2 regions of the Enterococcus sp. DIV0724b genome follow, and region 2 is predicted to be linked to the other one. Evidence: a T-box and tRNA genes for the amino acid it is inferred to sense, from the RefSeq annotation. Region 2 holds a T-box; the other holds one or more tRNA genes.
What was found. A T-box is a leader RNA that pairs with one kind of tRNA and senses whether it is charged. The one in region 2 lies ahead of tyrS (tyrosine--tRNA ligase), so its partner is inferred to be a tRNA-Tyr.
Positions count from the first base shown of each region.

Region 1: it encodes a tRNA-Tyr, which carries the amino acid that the T-box ahead of tyrS (tyrosine--tRNA ligase) is inferred to sense. The anticodon was not compared.

Region 1 is NZ_CP172890.1:2,073,797-2,083,919, forward strand. It holds gene IGJ02_RS09530 (BspA family leucine-rich repeat surface protein) at 1-1,244, opposite strand, end outside; tRNA gene IGJ02_RS09535 (tRNA-Leu) at 1,315-1,398, opposite strand; tRNA gene IGJ02_RS09540 (tRNA-Cys) at 1,415-1,485, opposite strand; tRNA gene IGJ02_RS09545 (tRNA-Gln) at 1,520-1,591, opposite strand; tRNA gene IGJ02_RS09550 (tRNA-His) at 1,608-1,680, opposite strand; tRNA gene IGJ02_RS09555 (tRNA-His) at 1,713-1,785, opposite strand; tRNA gene IGJ02_RS09560 (tRNA-Trp) at 1,799-1,869, opposite strand; tRNA gene IGJ02_RS09565 (tRNA-Tyr) at 1,879-1,959, opposite strand; tRNA gene IGJ02_RS09570 (tRNA-Phe) at 1,963-2,035, opposite strand; tRNA gene IGJ02_RS09575 (tRNA-Asp) at 2,049-2,122, opposite strand; tRNA gene IGJ02_RS09580 (tRNA-Val) at 2,132-2,204, opposite strand; tRNA gene IGJ02_RS09585 (tRNA-Glu) at 2,217-2,288, opposite strand; tRNA gene IGJ02_RS09590 (tRNA-Ser) at 2,303-2,391, opposite strand; tRNA gene IGJ02_RS09595 (tRNA-Asn) at 2,439-2,512, opposite strand; rRNA gene rrf (5S ribosomal RNA) at 2,520-2,635, opposite strand; rRNA gene IGJ02_RS09605 (23S ribosomal RNA) at 2,734-5,645, opposite strand; tRNA gene IGJ02_RS09610 (tRNA-Ala) at 5,833-5,905, opposite strand; rRNA gene IGJ02_RS09615 (16S ribosomal RNA) at 5,988-7,548, opposite strand; gene IGJ02_RS09620 (HAMP domain-containing sensor histidine kinase) at 8,176-9,678, opposite strand; gene IGJ02_RS09625 (response regulator transcription factor) at 9,690-10,123, opposite strand, start outside.
Region 2 is NZ_CP172890.1:1,179,739-1,189,861, forward strand. It holds gene IGJ02_RS05515 (alpha-ketoacid dehydrogenase subunit beta) at 1-452, shown strand, start outside; gene IGJ02_RS05520 (dihydrolipoyllysine-residue acetyltransferase) at 590-2,239, shown strand; gene lpdA (dihydrolipoyl dehydrogenase) at 2,247-3,653, shown strand; gene IGJ02_RS05530 (YerC/YecD family TrpR-related protein) at 3,799-4,113, opposite strand; gene tyrS (tyrosine--tRNA ligase) at 4,642-5,910, opposite strand; T-box leader at 5,963-6,166, opposite strand; gene tyrP (tyrosine-tyramine antiporter) at 6,550-7,956, shown strand; gene tdc (tyrosine decarboxylase) at 8,008-9,864, shown strand; gene nhaC (Na+/H+ antiporter NhaC) at 10,012-10,123, shown strand, end outside.

The DNA of each region.
Region 1 (10,123 bases), 890 kb from region 2:
TAATAAGGTAAAGAATTACTTGGAGATGGTAAAACTACTCCATCTTTAAATTGAAAGTTTTCACCAAGGTTAATGTGTTTAAGCTCATTCATCCTTGCAAACATATCATACATATAAACCACTTGATTCATATCAAAATTAGATATATCAAGACTATTCAGTTTACTACCGCTAAACATATTGTTAATATTCGTTATACTAGTTGTATTAAAATTTGATAAATCCAAGCTGCTTATATCAGTTCCAGTAAACATATCACCCATATCTTTGACAAGACTTGTATTAAAATTTGATACATCTAGATTATTTATCTTAGTCCAACTAAACATAGCAGCCATACTTTTCACTTGGCTTGTGTCAAAATTTGATAAATCTAAACTATCTAAATTAAGATTGCTAAACATACCACTCATATCAGTTGCACTACTTGTATCAAAATGAGTCATGTCTAAGTTCTTTGTACCACTGCCAGTAAACATACCGCTCATATCTTCTACAAGACCTGTATTAAAATTCGATACATCTAAATTAACTATATTTTTCGTATCATAGAACATACTTCTCATATAAACTACTTGGCTTGTATTAAAACTTGAAACATCTAAGTTTACTAAACTACTCATATAAGAAAACATAAACGCCATATCTATTACTTGGCTCGTATCAAAATTTGATAAATCTAAAGTTTTTAGACTACTTGCATTAGAAAACATATCCCTCATTAACGTAACAGCACTTGTATCAAACTGACTAATATTCTCGATGTCGATAACTTGATTCAAATTTGAAAACAAATGAGAAGAATTGCTGCTAGCTTTTACAGGTCCATCAAAAACTATTTTTTTAATTTGATTTTTATAGGGTAACCACGGTGAACTGTTCTTAGTATTAATGAATTCACCACTAGCTATATGTAAAGCTCCAGTATTATCAATTTGCCATTTACTAGTTCCAAACATACCCGAAGCTACAATCGACTTTAAACTTTTTTCATAGTTTTCTTGCTTAGTTTCATTGGGAACTTCAAGTCTATTTTCTGAATTATCTGTTATGTACTCATTCTGTTCCATGATTTCTTCCTCATCTACACTATCTACACTGGAACTTTTTGACTTATCTTCTAAAATATTTCCTTCTACAGACTCATCTAATTTATGGTAATTCATCTCTTCTGCACTTGCAAAAATTGGACAAATATAGCCTATTAGTAAAATAGTTAAAAAACAAATACTTATTTTTTTCATAATAACCTCTTCTATTAATTTACTAAAAAAAAAGATATACCAACGTCTGAGAACGTTAATATATCAATTATACCGGCGGCCGGGGTCGAACCGGCACGCCCTCGCGGGCACTGGATTTTGAGTCCAGCGCGTCTGCCAATTCCGCCACGCCGGCATGAAATAAAATTGCAAGGCGGTAACCGGATTTGAACCGGTGATGAAGGTTTTGCAGACCTCTGCCTTACCACTTGGCTATACCGCCATATCATAATTTAAAGATTCTCTAAAAGAGAAAACTGGGGTAGCTGGATTCGAACCAACGCATGACAGGATCAAAACCTGTTGCCTTACCGCTTGGCTATACCCCAATAATTTAAAGCTAAGGGCGACTGATGGGAATCGAACCCACGCGTGGCGGAACCACAATCCGCTGTGTTAACCACTTCACCACAATCGCCATGAAAAGCATATAATAATATTAAAGCTAAGGGCGACTGATGGGAATCGAACCCACGCATGGCGGAACCACAATCCGCTGTGTTAACCACTTCACCACAATCGCCATAAAATATTAACAGGGATAGTAGGAATCGAACCCACAATGACGGTTTTGGAGACCGTAGTTATACCGTTTAACTATATCCCTACTATGTAATGGAGGAAAGTGGATTCGAACCACTGAACCCTAAGGAACGGATTTACAGTCCGTCGCGTTTAGCCACTTCGCTATTCCTCCAAATGGCGCAAGACAGAATCGAACTGCCGACACACGGAGCTTCAATCCGTTGCTCTACCAACTGAGCTACTGCGCCAAAAACTATAAAACGGTCTGGACGGGACTCGAACCCGCGACCTCCTGCGTGACAGGCAGGCATTCTAACCAGCTGAACTACCAAACCGTAATTTAATGGAGGTTGACGGGATCGAACCGCCGACCCCCTGCTTGTAAGGCAGGTGCTCTCCCAGCTGAGCTAAACCTCCAAAAAATATAAATGACCCGTACGGGAATCGAACCCGTGATACCGCCGTGAAAGGGCGGTGTCTTAACCGCTTGACCAACGGGCCAATAAAACTTAATACGGAGAGTAAGGGATTCGAACCCTTGAGACAGCGTTAACCGTCTACATGATTTCCAATCATGCTCCTTCGGCCACTCGGACAACTCTCCAAAGTTAAAAGAAGCAAAACATTACTCATAAGTCCTATATTAAGGAACTCCGGCAGTAGGACTCGAACCTACGACATCATGATTAACAGTCATGCGCTACTACCAACTGAGCTATGCCGGAATAATTAGCGTGGCGACGTCCTACTCTCACAAAGGGAAACCCTTCACTACAATCGGCGCTAAGAAGCTTAACTTCTGTGTTCGGCATGGGAACAGGTGTATCCTTCTCGCTATCGCCACCACACTGGGTGTTGTTGCTATTCAATTGAGTGATTATTCACTCAAAACTGGATTGAAGTAATGTAATCAAACAGTCCGAAAAAACTTTTTTATTTCGTTTCTTTGGTTAAGTCCTCGACCGATTAGTATTGGTCCGCTCCGTACATCACTGCACTTCCACTTCCAACCTATCTACCTGATCATCTCTCAGGGGTCTTACTTTCTTAAAGAAATGGGAAATCTCATCTTGAGGTGGGCTTCACACTTAGATGCTTTCAGCGTTTATCCCTTCCCTACATAGCTACCCAGCAATGCCCTTGGCAGAACAACTGGTACACCAGCGGTAAGTCCATCCCGGTCCTCTCGTACTAAGGACAGCTCCTCTCAAATTTCCAACGCCCGCGACGGATAGGGACCGAACTGTCTCACGACGTTCTGAACCCAGCTCGCGTGCCGCTTTAATGGGCGAACAGCCCAACCCTTGGGACCGACTACAGCCCCAGGATGCGACGAGCCGACATCGAGGTGCCAAACCTCCCCGTCGATGTGGACTCTTGGGGGAGATAAGCCTGTTATCCCCAGGGTAGCTTTTATCCGTTGAGCGATGGCCCTTCCATGCGGAACCACCGGATCACTAAGCCCGACTTTCGTCCCTGCTCGACTTGTAAGTCTCGCAGTCAAGCTCCCTTCTGCCTTTACACTCTGCGAATGATTTCCAACCATTCTGAGGGAACCTTTGGGCGCCTCCGTTACTCTTTAGGAGGCGACCGCCCCAGTCAAACTGCCCACCTGACACTGTCTCCCACCACGATAAGTGGTGCGGGTTAGAGGGTTCATAACACAAGGGTAGTATCCCACCAGCGCCTCCACCGAAACTAGCGTTCCGGGTTCATCGGCTCCTACCTATCCTGTACATGTGGTACAAACACTCAATATCAAGCTACAGTAAAGCTCCATGGGGTCTTTCCGTCCTGTCGCGGGTAACCTGCATCTTCACAGGTACTAAAATTTCACCGAGTCTCTCGTTGAGACAGTGCCCAAATCGTTACGCCTTTCGTGCGGGTCGGAACTTACCCGACAAGGAATTTCGCTACCTTAGGACCGTTATAGTTACGGCCGCCGTTTACTGGGGCTTCAATTCTGAGCTTCGCCGAAGCTAACCCATCCTCTTAACCTTCCAGCACCGGGCAGGCGTCAGCCCCTATACTTCATCTTTCGATTTTGCAGAGACCTGTGTTTTTGATAAACAGTCGCTTGGGCCTATTCACTGCGGCTGACCGAAGTCAGCACCCCTTCTCCCGAAGTTACGGGGTCATTTTGCCGAGTTCCTTAACGAGAGTTCGCTCGCTCACCTTAGGATACTCTCCTCGACTACCTGTGTCGGTTTACGGTACGGGCAGTTGTTTTCTCACTAGAAGCTTTTCTTGACAGTGTGACATCAGGAACTTCGGTACTATTATTTCCCTCCCCATCACAGCTTGTCCGTATAGAGTAAAGCATTTGACTCTACTCAAGACTTACTGCTTGGACATGCACTTCCAGTCGCATGCATTCCTTAGCCTCCTGCGTCCCTCCATTGCTCAAACAAAAACAACTGGTACAGGAATATCAACCTGTTGTCCATCGCCTACGCCTATCGGCCTCGGCTTAGGTCCCGACTAACCCTGGGCGGACGAGCCTTCCCCAGGAAACCTTAGTCATACGGTGGACGGGATTCTCACCCGTCTTTCGCTACTCATACCGGCATTCTCACTTCTAAGCGCTCCAGCCGTCCTCACGATCGACCTTCAACGCCCTTAGAACGCTCTCCTACCATTACACCAGAGGTGTAATCCACAGCTTCGGTAATATGTTTAGCCCCGGTACATTTTCGGCGCAGGGTCACTCGACTAGTGAGCTATTACGCACTCTTTAAATGGTGGCTGCTTCTGAGCCAACATCCTAGTTGTCTGTGCAACCCCACATCCTTTTCCACTTAACATATATTTTGGGACCTTAGCTGGTGGTCTGGGCTGTTTCCCTTTCGACTACGGATCTTATCACTCGCAGTCTGACTCCCGGATATAAATGAATGGCATTCGGAGTTTATCTGAATTCGGTAACCCGAGATGGGCCCCTAGTCCAAACAGTGCTCTACCTCCATCATTCTTAATTCCGAGGCTAGCCCTAAAGCTATTTCGGAGAGAACCAGCTATCTCCAAGTTCGTTTGGAATTTCTCCGCTACCCACAGCTCATCCCCGCACTTTTCAACGTACGTGGGTTCGGTCCTCCAGTGCGTTTTACCACACCTTCAACCTGGCCATGGGTAGATCACATGGTTTCGGGTCTACGACTACATACTCATTCGCCCTATTCAGACTCGCTTTCGCTACGGCTCCGGCTCTTCACCTTAACCTCGCATGCAATCGTAACTCGCCGGTTCATTCTACAAAAGGCACGCCATTACCCATTAACGGGCTTTGACTTGTTGTAGGCACACGGTTTCAGGATCTATTTCACTCCCCTTCCGGGGTGCTTTTCACCTTTCCCTCACGGTACTGGTTCACTATCGGTCATTAGGGAGTATTTAGCCTTGCGGGATGGTCCCCGCGGATTCCGACGGAATTTCTCGTGTTCCGCCGTACTCAGGATCCTCCTAGGTGTTGCCAACATTTCGTCTACGGGGCTATTACCCACTTTGGCGAACCTTTCCAGGTTCTTCGACTATCTTGACAGACTACCACAACGGAGTCCTACAACCCCAACAAGCAAGCTTGTTGGTTTGGGCTCTTCCCGTTTCGCTCGCCGCTACTCAGGGAATCGAATTTTCTTTCTCTTCCTGCAGGTACTTAGATGTTTCAGTTCTCTGCGTCTACCTCTAACCAGCTATGTATTCACTGGAAAGTAACATCCTATAAAAGATGCTGGGTTTCCCCATTCGGAAATCTCTGGATCATAGCTCACTTACAGCTCCCCAAAGCATATCGGTGTTAGTCCCGTCCTTCATCGGCTCCTAATGCCAAGGCATCCACCGTGCGCCCTTATTCACTTAACCTTACGATCTTACGATCGGTTTTGTTTGGTTCGTTTCTCTAGCGATAGAGGCGTGACCAATAAAATAAGCTTCGAACTATTTTAATTAAAAAACTCATTCAACGCGGTGTTCTCGGTTTGTTTTGATTACTTTTTTACTTCAATATCCAGTTTTCAATGAACAATATTAGTAACCCATTGGTTACTAATGGAGCCTAGCGGGATCGAACCGCTGACCTCCTGCGTGCAAAGCAGGCGCTCTCCCAGCTGAGCTAAGGCCCCATGGTACTATTAATTTGAGAGTAAACCTCTCAAAACTGAACAAAGTGTCGACGAATGTGTAAGTTTCCGTAATATTCCTTAGAAAGGAGGTGATCCAGCCGCACCTTCCGATACGGCTACCTTGTTACGACTTCACCCCAATCATCTATCCCACCTTAGGCGGCTGGCTCCACAAGGGTTACCTCACCGACTTCGGGTGTTACAAACTTTCGTGGTGTGACGGGCGGTGTGTACAAGGCCCGGGAACGTATTCACCGCGGCGTGCTGATCCGCGATTACTAGCGATTCCGGCTTCATGTAGGCGAGTTGCAGCCTACAATCCGAACTGAGAGAAGCTTTAAGAGATTTGCATGACCTCGCGGCCTAGCGACTCGTTGTACTTCCCATTGTAGCACGTGTGTAGCCCAGGTCATAAGGGGCATGATGATTTGACGTCATCCCCACCTTCCTCCGGTTTGTCACCGGCAGTCTCGCTAGAGTGCCCAACTGAATGATGGCAACTAACAATAAGGGTTGCGCTCGTTGCGGGACTTAACCCAACATCTCACGACACGAGCTGACGACAACCATGCACCACCTGTCACTTTGTCCCCGAAGGGAAAGCTCTATCTCTAGAGTGGTCAAAGGATGTCAAGACCTGGTAAGGTTCTTCGCGTTGCTTCGAATTAAACCACATGCTCCACCGCTTGTGCGGGCCCCCGTCAATTCCTTTGAGTTTCAACCTTGCGGTCGTACTCCCCAGGCGGAGTGCTTAATGCGTTAGCTGCAGCACTGAAGGGCGGAAACCCTCCAACACTTAGCACTCATCGTTTACGGCGTGGACTACCAGGGTATCTAATCCTGTTTGCTCCCCACGCTTTCGAGCCTCAGCGTCAGTTACAGACCAGAGAGTCGCCTTCGCCACTGGTGTTCCTCCATATATCTACGCATTTCACCGCTACACATGGAATTCCACTCTCCTCTTCTGCACTCAAGTCTCCCAGTTTCCAATGACCCTCCCCGGTTGAGCCGGGGGCTTTCACATCAGACTTAAGAAACCGCCTGCGCTCGCTTTACGCCCAATAAATCCGGACAACGCTTGCCACCTACGTATTACCGCGGCTGCTGGCACGTAGTTAGCCGTGGCTTTCTGGTTAGATACCGTCAAGGTAAGAGCAGTTACTCTCTTACTTGTTCTTCTCTAACAACAGAGTTTTACGATCCGAAAACCTTCTTCACTCACGCGGCGTTGCTCGGTCAGACTTTCGTCCATTGCCGAAGATTCCCTACTGCTGCCTCCCGTAGGAGTCTGGGCCGTGTCTCAGTCCCAGTGTGGCCGATCACCCTCTCAGGTCGGCTATGCATCATGGCCTTGGTGAGCCGTTACCTCACCAACCAGCTAATGCACCGCGGGTCCATCCATCAGTGACACCCGAAAGCGTCTTTCAAATCAACACCATGCGGTGTCGACTATTATGCGGTATTAGCACCTGTTTCCAAGTGTTATCCCCCTCTGATGGGTAGGTTACCCACGTGTTACTCACCCGTCCGCCACTCCTCTTTTCAATTGAGTGCAAGCACTCGGTAGAAAAGAAGCGTTCGACTTGCATGTATTAGGCACGCCGCCAGCGTTCGTCCTGAGCCAGGATCAAACTCTCATAATAAAAGTTGAACACAATCCGAAGATTGTTAAGCTCATTTGTTTGCTAGCATATTGCTTCGCTTTGTTAAAAATTGTTGTTTGTTTTTACCGTTGTAAAAACAACCTACACATTTGGTTCGTCTTACTTTGTTCAGTTTTCAAAGGTCTACTGTGTTACCTCGCAGCAACTTTTATATCATATCAAATTTTCGATTCGATGTCAACACTTTTTTCAATAAAGTTTCAAAGTTTTTTTCTGCTTGATGTTATCGAATATTTCGTGACAACTTCATTAGTTTATCAGGTTGTTTGTTATTTGTCAACAACTTTTTTCCTGATTTTTCAATATGTTTGAGTCGCTTTTATTTCAGCGACTTTGTTATTCTATCATGATTATCTTACATTAGTCAAGAAGAAAAAATAATTTTTTTCTCTTGTAAATAAGTAACTAGCAATCACAAGAACATGTATAAATATAACAAGACTTATTGCAAAATGCAACTAGAAAATAGTTATTTTAGATTCTTTTTTTTCTTAGCGAACAAATCAGAAGAACTTCTTTTAAGTATTCGCTTTTTCCGTCGGATTAAACAACAGAAAAGATTAATCATTCGGTAAAATGATAAAAAAAAGAGCAGGGTATTTCTCCCTACTCTACTATTTCACTTTTATTTACTATTGGAATATAAATTCTAAATATTGTTCCTTGATGAACAACACTTTCCGCATCGATTCTGCCTTTGTAATTTTCTACTAATTGTTTGGCAATCGATAAACCTAATCCATTCCCCCCCTTATTACGGGCGCGCGCTTTATCCACTCGATAAAAACGATTAAATATCTTGTCTAAATCATCTTCTGGTATTCCTTCGCCAAAGTCTTGAATGGCTATCTCAAATTCGCTTAATGTTTTCGAAATGGAAATGTGAACTTCTTTGCGAGTCGTTGAATATTTGACAGCATTGTCTAGAATAATAATCAAAAGTTGTTCAAAATGATTACGGTAAATCCCTAGCGTCACTTCATGTAAGAGATCATCATCTAAAGTAATAACAAAATCTGGATATAAAATTTTAAAGTTATTAAACACTTGATAAACAACTTGTTTCGCATTAGAGGTATGATTTGAATACTGGACATCGACTTGCTCTGCTCGAGACAAATCTAGCATTTCTTGAACTAGACTCTTCATACGGACAATCTCTTGTAAGCTAGCTTCTAAAGATTCATCCAATACTTCTGGATCCTCTTTCCCCCATCGATTCAACAAATTCAAATGCCCTTCAATAATCGCTACTGGCGTCCGTAATTCATGGGAAACATCTTCTACAAACTGTTCCTGTTGCTCAATATAGCGTCTCATACGATCTAACATCTCATTAAAGATTTCCGCAAGGTCGGCAAGCTCATCATTCGAATGGATATCTGGCATATGAATATCCGACTGGGGATCTTTCCTAATCGTATCCATTGTATCCCTTAAAACTTTCAAGGGTTTTAAAAAGTATGATGATAAGATAAATCCTAATATGCTACTTAAAATCAATGAGATTATCTCCAAAACAATCAATGTTAACAATAGACGGTTTCTAATATCGTAAAAAGAAGATAACTCATAAAACGCTTGTATGTATCCGACTTGTTCTCTATTATCTTTTGAATAAACTGGCTGAATAATCAAAAAACCTGTCTTGTCATCTAATGTTTTGATTTCAGCTGCTTGCTTCTCTTTTTTCATTAACTTACTTTGTATTTTCTGAGTCTCAAATATTAATGTTCCATTTGTGTCGTAAATAGATAGAAATAATGGCGGTTGACCTAATTCAGAAATCATACTATCCATTTCCATCAATGATCCTTCTACGGAAATTTTTTTACTATCTAAATCATCTTCTTCAACACTAGGTGTCTTCAATTTTTCATAGACATCAGAAACAGTCAAGTTTCCTTTTGCGTTCGCTAAACGGTTACCAACCTCTGCAACTGTTCTTTCTACATTTTCGCGTTCCTTTTCAACGATAAGATTGACGGAAGATTTATACGTAATCACTGCGAAAATAGTGAATACAACAAATATGAAGAAAGAACTTGCAGAAGCCCACTTGATTGTCAAAGAAGGCCCCTTCAGTTCTTTTTTTGCCGCTTTTTTCATTTTTATTGATTTCACGAGCGCATCACATAGCCTGTTCCACGAACAGTTTGAATGTAGCTTTCCTCGCCAGGAACATCAATTTTATTACGTAGATAACGGATATAAACATCAACAACATTTGTTTCGACTTCTGTCTCATAACCCCAAACTTTATTTAATAGTACATCACGGGCCAATACAACATTTACATTTTCCATTAAAGTCAATAATAATTCGTATTCACGTTTCGTTAATTCGATCATTTCAGAATTACGGCGAACAACACGATTTTCTTTTTCAATCGTTAAATCACGATAGGTAATCGTTGTTTGTTTTGCAACGTTTTTGTCACCTTCGATATCAATTCGGCGAAGTAATGCACGTAAGCGCGCTAGCAATTCTTCTATAGCAAATGGTTTTACAATGTAGTCATCCGCTCCATGATCTAAACCAGATACACGATCGA
Region 2 (10,123 bases):
TATACCGCTCATTCCGTGAGGAAGTGCCGGATGAAGCATATGAAGTACCATTAGATAAAGCAGCTGTGACTCGTGAGGGTACTGATATTTCTATCATTACTTACGGTGCAATGGTTCGTGAAGCAATCAAAGCCGCTGACAACTTAGCAAAAGACAATATTTCTGTTGAAATCATTGACTTACGTACTGTCGCTCCTTTAGATGTTGAAACAATCATTAAATCAGTTGAAAAAACTGGTCGTGTAGTCGTAGTTCAAGAAGCACAAAAACAAGCTGGCGTTGGCGCTATGGTTGTTTCTGAAATTTCTGAACGTGCGGTATTATCACTAGAAGCGCCAATTGGCCGTGTATCTGCTCCAGATACAATCTTCCCATTTGGACAAGCAGAAAACATTTGGTTGCCAAATGCTAAAGATATCGAAGCGAAAGCTAGAGAAATCGCAGAATTTTAATTAGAGACTAAACAAATCTTACTTTAAAAACGTGCCTTGATTTTCACGTGATAGCTTATCACGTGAAAATTTAGCGCTGTTATTTTAAGTAAATGACTAGTTAGACAGATACGATAAAGGAAGGGAAGGCTTAAAAAATGGCTTATCAATTTAAATTACCAGATATTGGTGAAGGTATTGCAGAAGGCGAAATCGTAAAATGGTTCGTTAAAGCAGGAGATACCATCAATGAAGATGATACATTACTAGAAGTTCAAAACGATAAATCTGTAGAAGAGATTCCATCTCCAGTTACAGGAACAGTTAAATCTATCGTAGTACCAGAAGGCACGGTAGCAAATGTTGGAGATGTATTGATCGAAATCGATGCACCTGGACATCCTGAAAATGATGCAGCACCAGCAGCGGCGCCAGCTCAAGAACAAACTCCTGCACAACCAGCAGCAGTTCCAGAAGCACCAGCAGCGGACAGCAGTGGCGGCGTGTTCCAATTTAAATTACCAGATATCGGTGAAGGTATTGCAGAAGGCGAAATCGTAAAATGGTTCGTTAAATCAGGCGATACAATCAACGAAGATGATACTTTATTGGAAGTTCAAAACGATAAATCTGTTGAAGAAATTCCTTCACCAGTTACAGGAACAGTTAAAAACATTGTTGTTCCAGAAGGTACAGTAGCAAATGTTGGAGATGTATTGATCGAAATCGATGCACCTGGACATAATTCTGCACCAAGCGCATCTGCTCCAGCAGCAAGTGCACCTGCTCAAACAGAACAAGCAGCACCAGCTCCAGCAGCGTCAACAGGTGTTGTAGCAGCAGCTGATCCAAACAAACGTGTGTTGGCTATGCCATCAGTACGTCAATTTGCTCGTGAAAAAGATGTAGACATCACACAAGTTGCACCAACTGGAAAAGGCGGACGTGTTACAAAAGCAGATATCGAAAGCTTTATTTCAGGTGGCGGACAAGCAGCAGCACCAGCACAAGCTGAACAAACTGCGGCGGCTCCACAAGCAACAACTGCAACTGAAACAGCAACACCAAAAGCACCTGCTAAACCATTTGTTTCTGATTTAGGTGAAGCAGAAACACGCGAAAAAATGACACCAACTCGTAAAGCAATTGCTAAAGCAATGGTGAACAGTAAACATACTGCACCTCACGTTACATTGCATGACGAAGTTGAAGTATCTAAATTATGGGATCACCGTAAGAAATTTAAAGATGTTGCAGCAGCTAACGGTACGAAATTAACATTCTTACCATACGTTGTGAAAGCATTGACTGCAACGGTTCAAAAATTCCCAATCTTGAATGCATCAATTGACGATGCAGCACAAGAAATCGTTTATAAAAATTACTATAACATTGGTATTGCAACAGATACCGATCATGGTTTATATGTACCAAACGTTAAAAATGCGAATACTAAGAGCATGTTTGCAATCGCTGATGAAATCAACGAAAAAGCAGCTCTTGCAATTGATGGTAAATTAACTGCTGCGGATATGCGTGACGGTTCTATCACAATCAGTAATATTGGTTCAGTTGGTGGCGGCTGGTTCACACCTGTTATCAACTACCCTGAAGTTGCAATTTTAGGTGTTGGTACGATCGCTACTCAACCAGTTGTAAATGCAGACGGTGAAATCGTTGTTGGACGTGTTATGAAACTTTCAATGAGTTTTGACCACCGTATTGTTGATGGCGCAACTGCTCAAAAAGCAATGAACAACATCAAGCGTCTATTAGCTGATCCAGAATTACTATTAATGGAAGGATGATTATCAAATGGTAGTAGGAGATTTCGCCATTGAATTAGATACAGTCGTAATTGGTTCAGGCCCTGGAGGATACGTTGCAGCGATTCGTGCTGCTGAAATGGGTCAAAAAGTTGCGATCATTGAACGTGAGTTTATCGGCGGTGTATGTTTAAACGTTGGATGTATTCCTTCTAAAGCATTGATCGCAGCTGGACACCACTATCAAGAATCGCTAGATTCAACTATGTTTGGTGTAACAGCCAAAGATGTTGAGCTAGACTTTACAAAAACACAAGAATGGAAAGACAATAAAGTTGTTAATACGTTGACAAGCGGTGTTGGTTTCCTTCTTAAAAAACATAAAATCGAAATTATTGAAGGAGAAGCGTTCTTTGTTGATGAAAACACATTACGTGTGATCCATCCAGATTCAGCGCAAACTTACTCTTTCAATAATGCAATCGTAGCAACAGGTTCTCGCCCAATCGAAATCCCAGGATTTAAATTTGGCGGACGTGTCTTAGATTCTACAGGTGGTTTGAACTTGAAAGAAGTACCTAAGAAATTTGTTATCATCGGTGGCGGCGTTATCGGTGCAGAATTAGGTGGCGCATATGCGAACCTTGGTTCTGAAGTAACGATTTTAGAAGGTAGTCCTTCAATCTTACCAACTTATGAAAAAGATATGGTTAAACTAGTTACAGACGACTTCAAGAAGAAAAATGTAACAGTTGTAACGAAAGCAATGGCTAAAGAAGCAATCGACAACGGCGACAGCGTAACGGTTAAATATGAAGTAGACGGCAAAGAAGAATCAGTCACTGCTGACTATGTAATGGTAACAGTTGGACGTCGACCAAACACGGATGATCTTGGTTTAGAACAAGCTGGTGTTGAAGTTGGCGAACGTGGTTTAGTTAAAGTGGACAAACAAGGTAGAACAAACGTATCAAACATCTTCGCTATTGGGGATATTGTACCAGGAGCGGCGCTTGCTCATAAAGCAAGCTACGAAGCAAAAATTGCTGCTGAAGCAATTTCTGGTAAAAAAGTAGAAGTAGACTACAAAGCAATGCCTGCTGTAGCCTTTACTGATCCAGAATTAGCAAGTGTTGGTATGACAATTGCTGAAGCCAAAGAAGCGGGATTAGAAGCAACTGCTTACAAATTCCCATTCGCTGGTAACGGCCGTGCTATTTCTTTAGGTAAAACTGAAGGATTCGTACGTTTGGTAACAACAAACGAAGACAATGTCATTATCGGAGCACAAATCGGTGGAGTTGGCGCAAGTGATATGATTTCTGAATTATCATTAGCGGTTGAATCTGGCATGAATGCTGAAGATATTGCATTAACGATCCATCCACACCCATCTTTAGGGGAAATTACTATGGATGCTTCTGAGTTGGCTTTAGGTTTGCCAATTCATATTTAAATAGCATATTTGTCACACAAAGAAAGACCGAGCTGGCCAGGCTCGGTCTTTTGTTTTAGCATTTTATTGAAAAGACGTTTAAAAGTTAGTGTACTTGCACAACTTTTAAACGTCTTTTTATAGTTTTGTAGCCTATCTTATACTTTTAGCGATGAAGTTCTTTGTCATCTTGTTCATCGATTCTATGAACCATCTCAAGTAATCCACCGTTTCCCTCATCTATAATTCGTTTTACTCTAGAAATCGTTGTAGTGCTGCTGCCAGTGGCTTCAGCGATATCACTGTACGTTTTGTTTAATAGTAGTAGCTTTGCAACTTCAAACCGCTGAATCATAGAATCTAATTCTTTAAGTGTCATTAAGTCGTCAAAGTAATTGTAGCAATCCTCCAATGTTTCTAAAGCTAATAGAGAACGGAAAAACTCATCGCCGTGGCCGTCTTGTATCTTGTCGATTTTCATAAGTTCCTCCTAAATTTAAAAGCGGAACAAATCTTTTAATCCTGTAGAAAATTAGGAAATTGTTATTGAAACGTTCTTTGTTTCACTAACAATTTATCTATTTTCCTAAGGATTGATTTGTGTAGCTAGATAATACTAATGATCAACACTTTCTTACGAAAGTCTTGTACTGTTCATCATCAGTTCAATTTTTTCACTGTGATTCTCAGCAAAAGCGAAGCGGACTCGTTTAGACTTGGCAGGAAAATAGGAAAAATTGATTGAGTCTTTTTTTGTCTCATTCATTTTTTATCTTTTTCCCGAAAGGCTAACTCGCATAGCTAGATAATAATTGGTAACAATGTTCTACTTCGCTACACCTTGTACTTTTCAACATCAGTTCATACTATTCACTATGTACTTCGTAGCAAGCATTTTTTATTATAAAACTTTTTTGTAATTTGTCCAGTAAATAGAATAAATATGAAAGGGTGAAGTAAAACTGATTTTCAGTTTTACTTCACCCTTTCAAAATAGACTAACTGTTTTTTATTTAGAAAGTAATTTTACTAAAGTGTATTGTTTTTTACCTTTACGAACAATAATGAATTTTCCATCAAAGCTCTGTTCTGCTGTAACGACAAAGTCTAATTCTTTAATACGGTCACCATTGATTGAAATCGCACCATTTGAAATATCTTCTCTTGCTTGACGTTTAGAAGGTTCAATACCAAGTTCGATCAACCAATCTACAAGATTTTGATCAAGTGTTTCTGTTTCAACGGTAGGCATGTTTTTAAAACCTTCTTCAATTTGTTTTGAGGTTAGGTTTTTTACGTTACCAGAAAATAACGCTTCTGAGATTGCTAATGCATCGTTTAAATCTTTTTCACTATGCACGAATTTTGTCATTTCTGCAGCTAGTACGCGTTGTGCCTCACGTAAATGTGGTTCTGTTTGGACTTTAACTTCCAAGGCATCGATTTCTTCTTTTGTTAAGAAGGTAAAGAATTTCAAGTATTTGATTACGTCACGGTCATCTTGGTTTACCCAGAATTGGTAGAATTCATAAGGGGTTGTTTTTTCTGGATCTAACCAAACCGCACCGCCTGCTGTCTTACCAAATTTTGTTCCATCTGCTTTTAACATCAATGGAATCGTTAAACCAAAGGCCTTTGCATCAGCACCTTCTTTTTTACGAATCAAGTCTAGACCAGCTGTGATATTGCCCCATTGATCCGCACCACCGATTTGCATGCGTACGTTGTTATTTTGGAATAAGTGTAAAAAGTCCATCGATTGTAGAATTTGGTAGGTAAATTCTGTAAATGAAATACCAGTTTCTAAACGACTTGCGACGATATCTTTAGCAAGCATTGTGTTGATATTGAAGAATTTACCGAAATCTCTCAAGAAATCTAATAGAGTAAGATCGTGTGTCCAGTCGTAGTTGTTCACTAAAGTCAATGTGTTATCTGTATCTACTGCAAACAATTTTTCCATTTGTTTTGTTAAAGAATCAACGTTGTGCTGAACAGTTTCCATTGTTTGTAACTGACGTTCTGTCGTACGTCCACTTGGATCTCCGATTGTTCCAGTTGCGCCACCGATCAAAATAAAGGGATGATGTCCAAAGGCTTGGAATCTTTTTAGCATCATAAAAGGAATCAAATGCCCGATATGCATACTATCTCCTGTAGGATCAACGCCGCAATATAGTGAAATGCTATTGGATTCAACGTATTCACGCAACCCTTCGCTATCTGTTTGTTGGTTGATGGCACCACGCCATTCTAATTCATCAATAATGTTTGTCATGTCTCTTCTTCCTCTCCTAAATAAAATAAAAAACGCCCCATAGGCTATTAGCCTATGGGACGAACTTCGCCGTGTTACCACCCAAATTGTATATGAAACATCATATACCTCTTAAATCTGTATCGTAGATAGACGCCTACTTACGGTAGGAAACTAAAAGTGTAATTCACAAAAAAATGTATATGCCAACTCTCACTAAATGCTGACTCTCTGAAATAGGGACATTCTTGCTACTTCGCTTTATTAAAGTTTGATATGTTATTTTGTAGCAATTTTACGACAAATAAGTCAACTTGTCAAATACTTCTTTTTTTATTTTATTATTTTTAAATGAGGGGTTTCTCATATAAAGAGACTTCGCTTTAATCTAGGTTTTTTGAAAGTAGAAAGTAACAAGTATAATTTCTAACAATTGCGAACGACCTTTTTACAATTAGCTCTTCTATGTTATTTTTTTCACACAAATACTTTAGTGCGGTGGAGCATTGACGCGCTGTATAAAGTGTATAAATGTTAAATAACAGGTTATTTTTTTAATTCTGCTCTTTTTGACTTGAGGCTTAAAGCTACCTATACTTTGGGAGTGATTTCACATGTGGGAAACAAAAAATAAATTTAATCAGGAGGTCAAATAGAAACATGAATAAGAAATTATCATTATTTGGATTAATTGGAATTACCATGGCCTTTTTCGGAACGGTTCGTAGTGTTCCAACATTGGCATCAACAGGATGGGCACAAATTTTTTATATGTTGATCGCAGCTTGCTGCTTTGCATTACCAATTGCATTGATTTCAGCTGAGTTATCAACTGGTTGGCCAGAAGAAGGCGGACCGCAAGTATGGGTACGTAATGCTTTTGGAGAAAAATGGGGTTTTGTTACGTCATGGTTATTATGGGTACAAATGTTTTTCGGAATGGTAATGGTTGCTTCAACCGTAGGCGTACTGCTAGGTTATGTGATCGACCGTCCAGATTTAGGACACAATAATTTATTTATTTTTATCATGATATTGATTTCTTATTGGGGCATTACGTTGTTGAATTTGAAATTTGATATGGTAAAAATTGCGGGCGACTGGGGCGCTTTGATTGGCGTTTATATTCCTTTTGTGGCTTTAGTTATTTTAGGAATGATGTATATGGCAAAACATGGAATCAATCAGGATAGCTATTTAGGTCACTTTGAAGCAAGCAAGTTGTTACCTGATTTTAGCGACCTTGGTAGCTTACCAACGTTAACAGGAATTATCTTCATTTTTGCTGGAGTAGAAATTTCATCTGTTCATGCAAATAACATTGATAATCCAAAACGTAATTATCCAATTGCAGTTATTGCATCTGTTTTACTATTAGTTGTGTTTAACTTAGCTGCTGGTTTAAGTGTAGCAGATAGTGTACCAGCTGGAAAAATGGAACTTGCTAACATCACACAACCATTTGTGATCATGACACAAGATTTAGGAATTCCAGCGATTTTCAATAATATTATTTCATTGATGATTTTAGTCGGTGTGTTAGTGCAATTGAGTGCTTGGGTGTTAGGTCCAAGTAAATCAATGATCAAAGTAGCAGAAGAAGGAAACTTACCTCCATTCTTCCAAAAACGTAACGCAAAAGGGATTCCAATTGTTTTTGTTATGATCCAAGCAATTGTGATTTCACTTGTATCATTCTTATATGTTGTTGTACCAGATATCAGTGCAGCATTTTTAATCATCACGATTACAACGACGATTCTTTATTGTGTGGTATATCTATTGATTTCACTTTCAGCAATTAAGTTACGTTACAGTATGCCGACAGTAAAGCGTCCCTTTAGATTAGGAAATAAAGGCAATGGTTTGATGTGGTTTGTCTCAGTTTTAGCAATCGTTAGTGTGGTTGTTACAATTCTAGTCAGCTTGATTCCACCTAGCTCTGTTCCTCAAAGCGGACATGTAGCATATATTATTTTCCAAGTGGCGGCTACTGTGATTATGATCGGAATTGCATTAATCATTTATAAGAGAAAGAAACCAGAATGGAAGAAAACAAATAAATAAGAAATAACATTTTCAGCATGAACAATTATGAAACTATTGGAGGAAAATATCATGAAAAATTTCAATACTGATGATACAAATTTAAAAGCTTTATTTCTAGGAGACAAAGGCGAAAACGTTGATCTATTCAAAGAATTATTAAACAAAATGATCGATGAACATGTTGGCTGGAGACAAAATTATATGCCACAAGATTTACCTGTTATTTCTCCACAAGACAGAAGTTCTAAAAGTTTCCAAGAAACAGCGGATAATATGAGAAGTGTCTTCAATGTATTATCTTCACGTTTACGTACAGAATCACTTCCATGGCACTCAGCTGGCCGTTTCTGGGGACATATGAACGCTGAAACATTAATGCCATCAATTATCGCCTATACAACTGCAATGCTTTGGAACGGCAATAACGTGGCTTATGAATCATCACCAGCAACGTCACAAATGGAAGAAGAAGTTGGACTAGAATTTGCGACATTGATGGGTTACGAAGATGGCTGGGGTCATATTGCAGCAGATGGTTCGATCGCTAACTTAGAAGGTTTATGGTATGCCCGTAATATGAAATCATTGCCATGGGCGATTCAAGCTGTTGCACCAGAAATGGTTGCAGGCAAATCTGATTGGGAATTACTAAATATGCCTACATCTGAAGTTTTGGATATCTTAGATCAATTACAAGATAAATTTGATGAAATCAAAGCTAATTCAGCTCGTAGTGGTAAAAACTTAGACAAATTAGGTAAATGGATCGTACCACAAACAAAACACTATTCGTGGTTAAAAGCGGCAGACATTATCGGTATTGGTTTAGACCAAGTAATTGCTGGTGAAGTAAACAGTGAATACCGCATGGATATCGATAAATTAGAAGCACAAATTCGTGATCTAGCAGCCCAAGGAATTCCTACACTTGGAGTTGTTGGTGTGGTCGGCTCAACAGAAGAAGGTCAAGTAGACCGTATTGATCAAATCATTGCTTTACGAGATAAATTAGCCAAAGAAGGCATCTACTTCTACGTGCATGTTGATGCAGCTTACGGCGGTTATGGACGTTCAATCTTCTTAGATGAAAATGATCAATTCATCGAATGGGATAAGATCGAAGAAGTTTATGCAAAACATAACATCTTCCAAGAAAAAAATGATTGGTTGACAAGAGAAGTTTATGAATCATTCAAAGCAATCGAACAAGCTGAATCTGTAACGATCGATCCACATAAAATGGGCTATATTCCATATTCTGCTGGTGGTGTGGTAATTAAAGATATCCGTATGCGTGATGTGATTTCTTACTTTGCAACATATGTATTTGAAAAAGGGGCAGATATTCCAGCGCTATTAGGTGCTTATATTCTTGAAGGATCTAAAGCTGGTGCAACTGCAGCTGCTGTTTGGACTGCCCACAAAGTCTTACCATTAAACGTAACTGGTTATGGTAAATTGATGGGTGCAAGTATTGAAGGAGCCTATCATTTCTATCACTTTATCGATGGGTTAGAATTTAAAGTTGGCAACAAGATAATTGAAATCCATGCTTTAACAAAACCAGACTTTAATATGGTCGACTATGTCTTTAATGAAAAAGGAAATACTGACCTTGTAAAAATGAATAAATTAAATCATGATTTCTACGACTATGCCTCTTATGCAAAAGGTGGTTTATATAACAATGAATTCATTACATCACATACTGATTTTGCTATCGAAGAGTATGGTCATAGTCCATTTGAATTTGTAAACAGTTTGGGTTTCTCTCGCGCTGAATGGGAACGTGCTGATAAAGTAACGATCTTACGTGCAGCCGGTATGTCACCATACATGAATGACAAAGAAGTCTTTGATGACTATGCAGAAAAAATCAAAGAAGCAATTCAAGAAAAATTAGAAGCAATCTACGCTGAGCAATAGCGTTGAATAACTGTAGGTGCGGTAAGGCGACAATACAGCTTTACCGCAGCTGCAGCTTTTCTATAAAAAAATAAATAAGAGGGAATGGTGAAATAGTGAGGGAGAAGTCTCTTGAGCCAACTCTCTATAAAAATGTGAGGAAGCTATATGAAAAAATATAAGGTAAATTTCAACGAAGCAGTTTTCTTATTAATAACATTATTATTGATGATTGGCATAAGTATTATTGGTTTTAGTATTCCTGCTCATGTCGCTATAT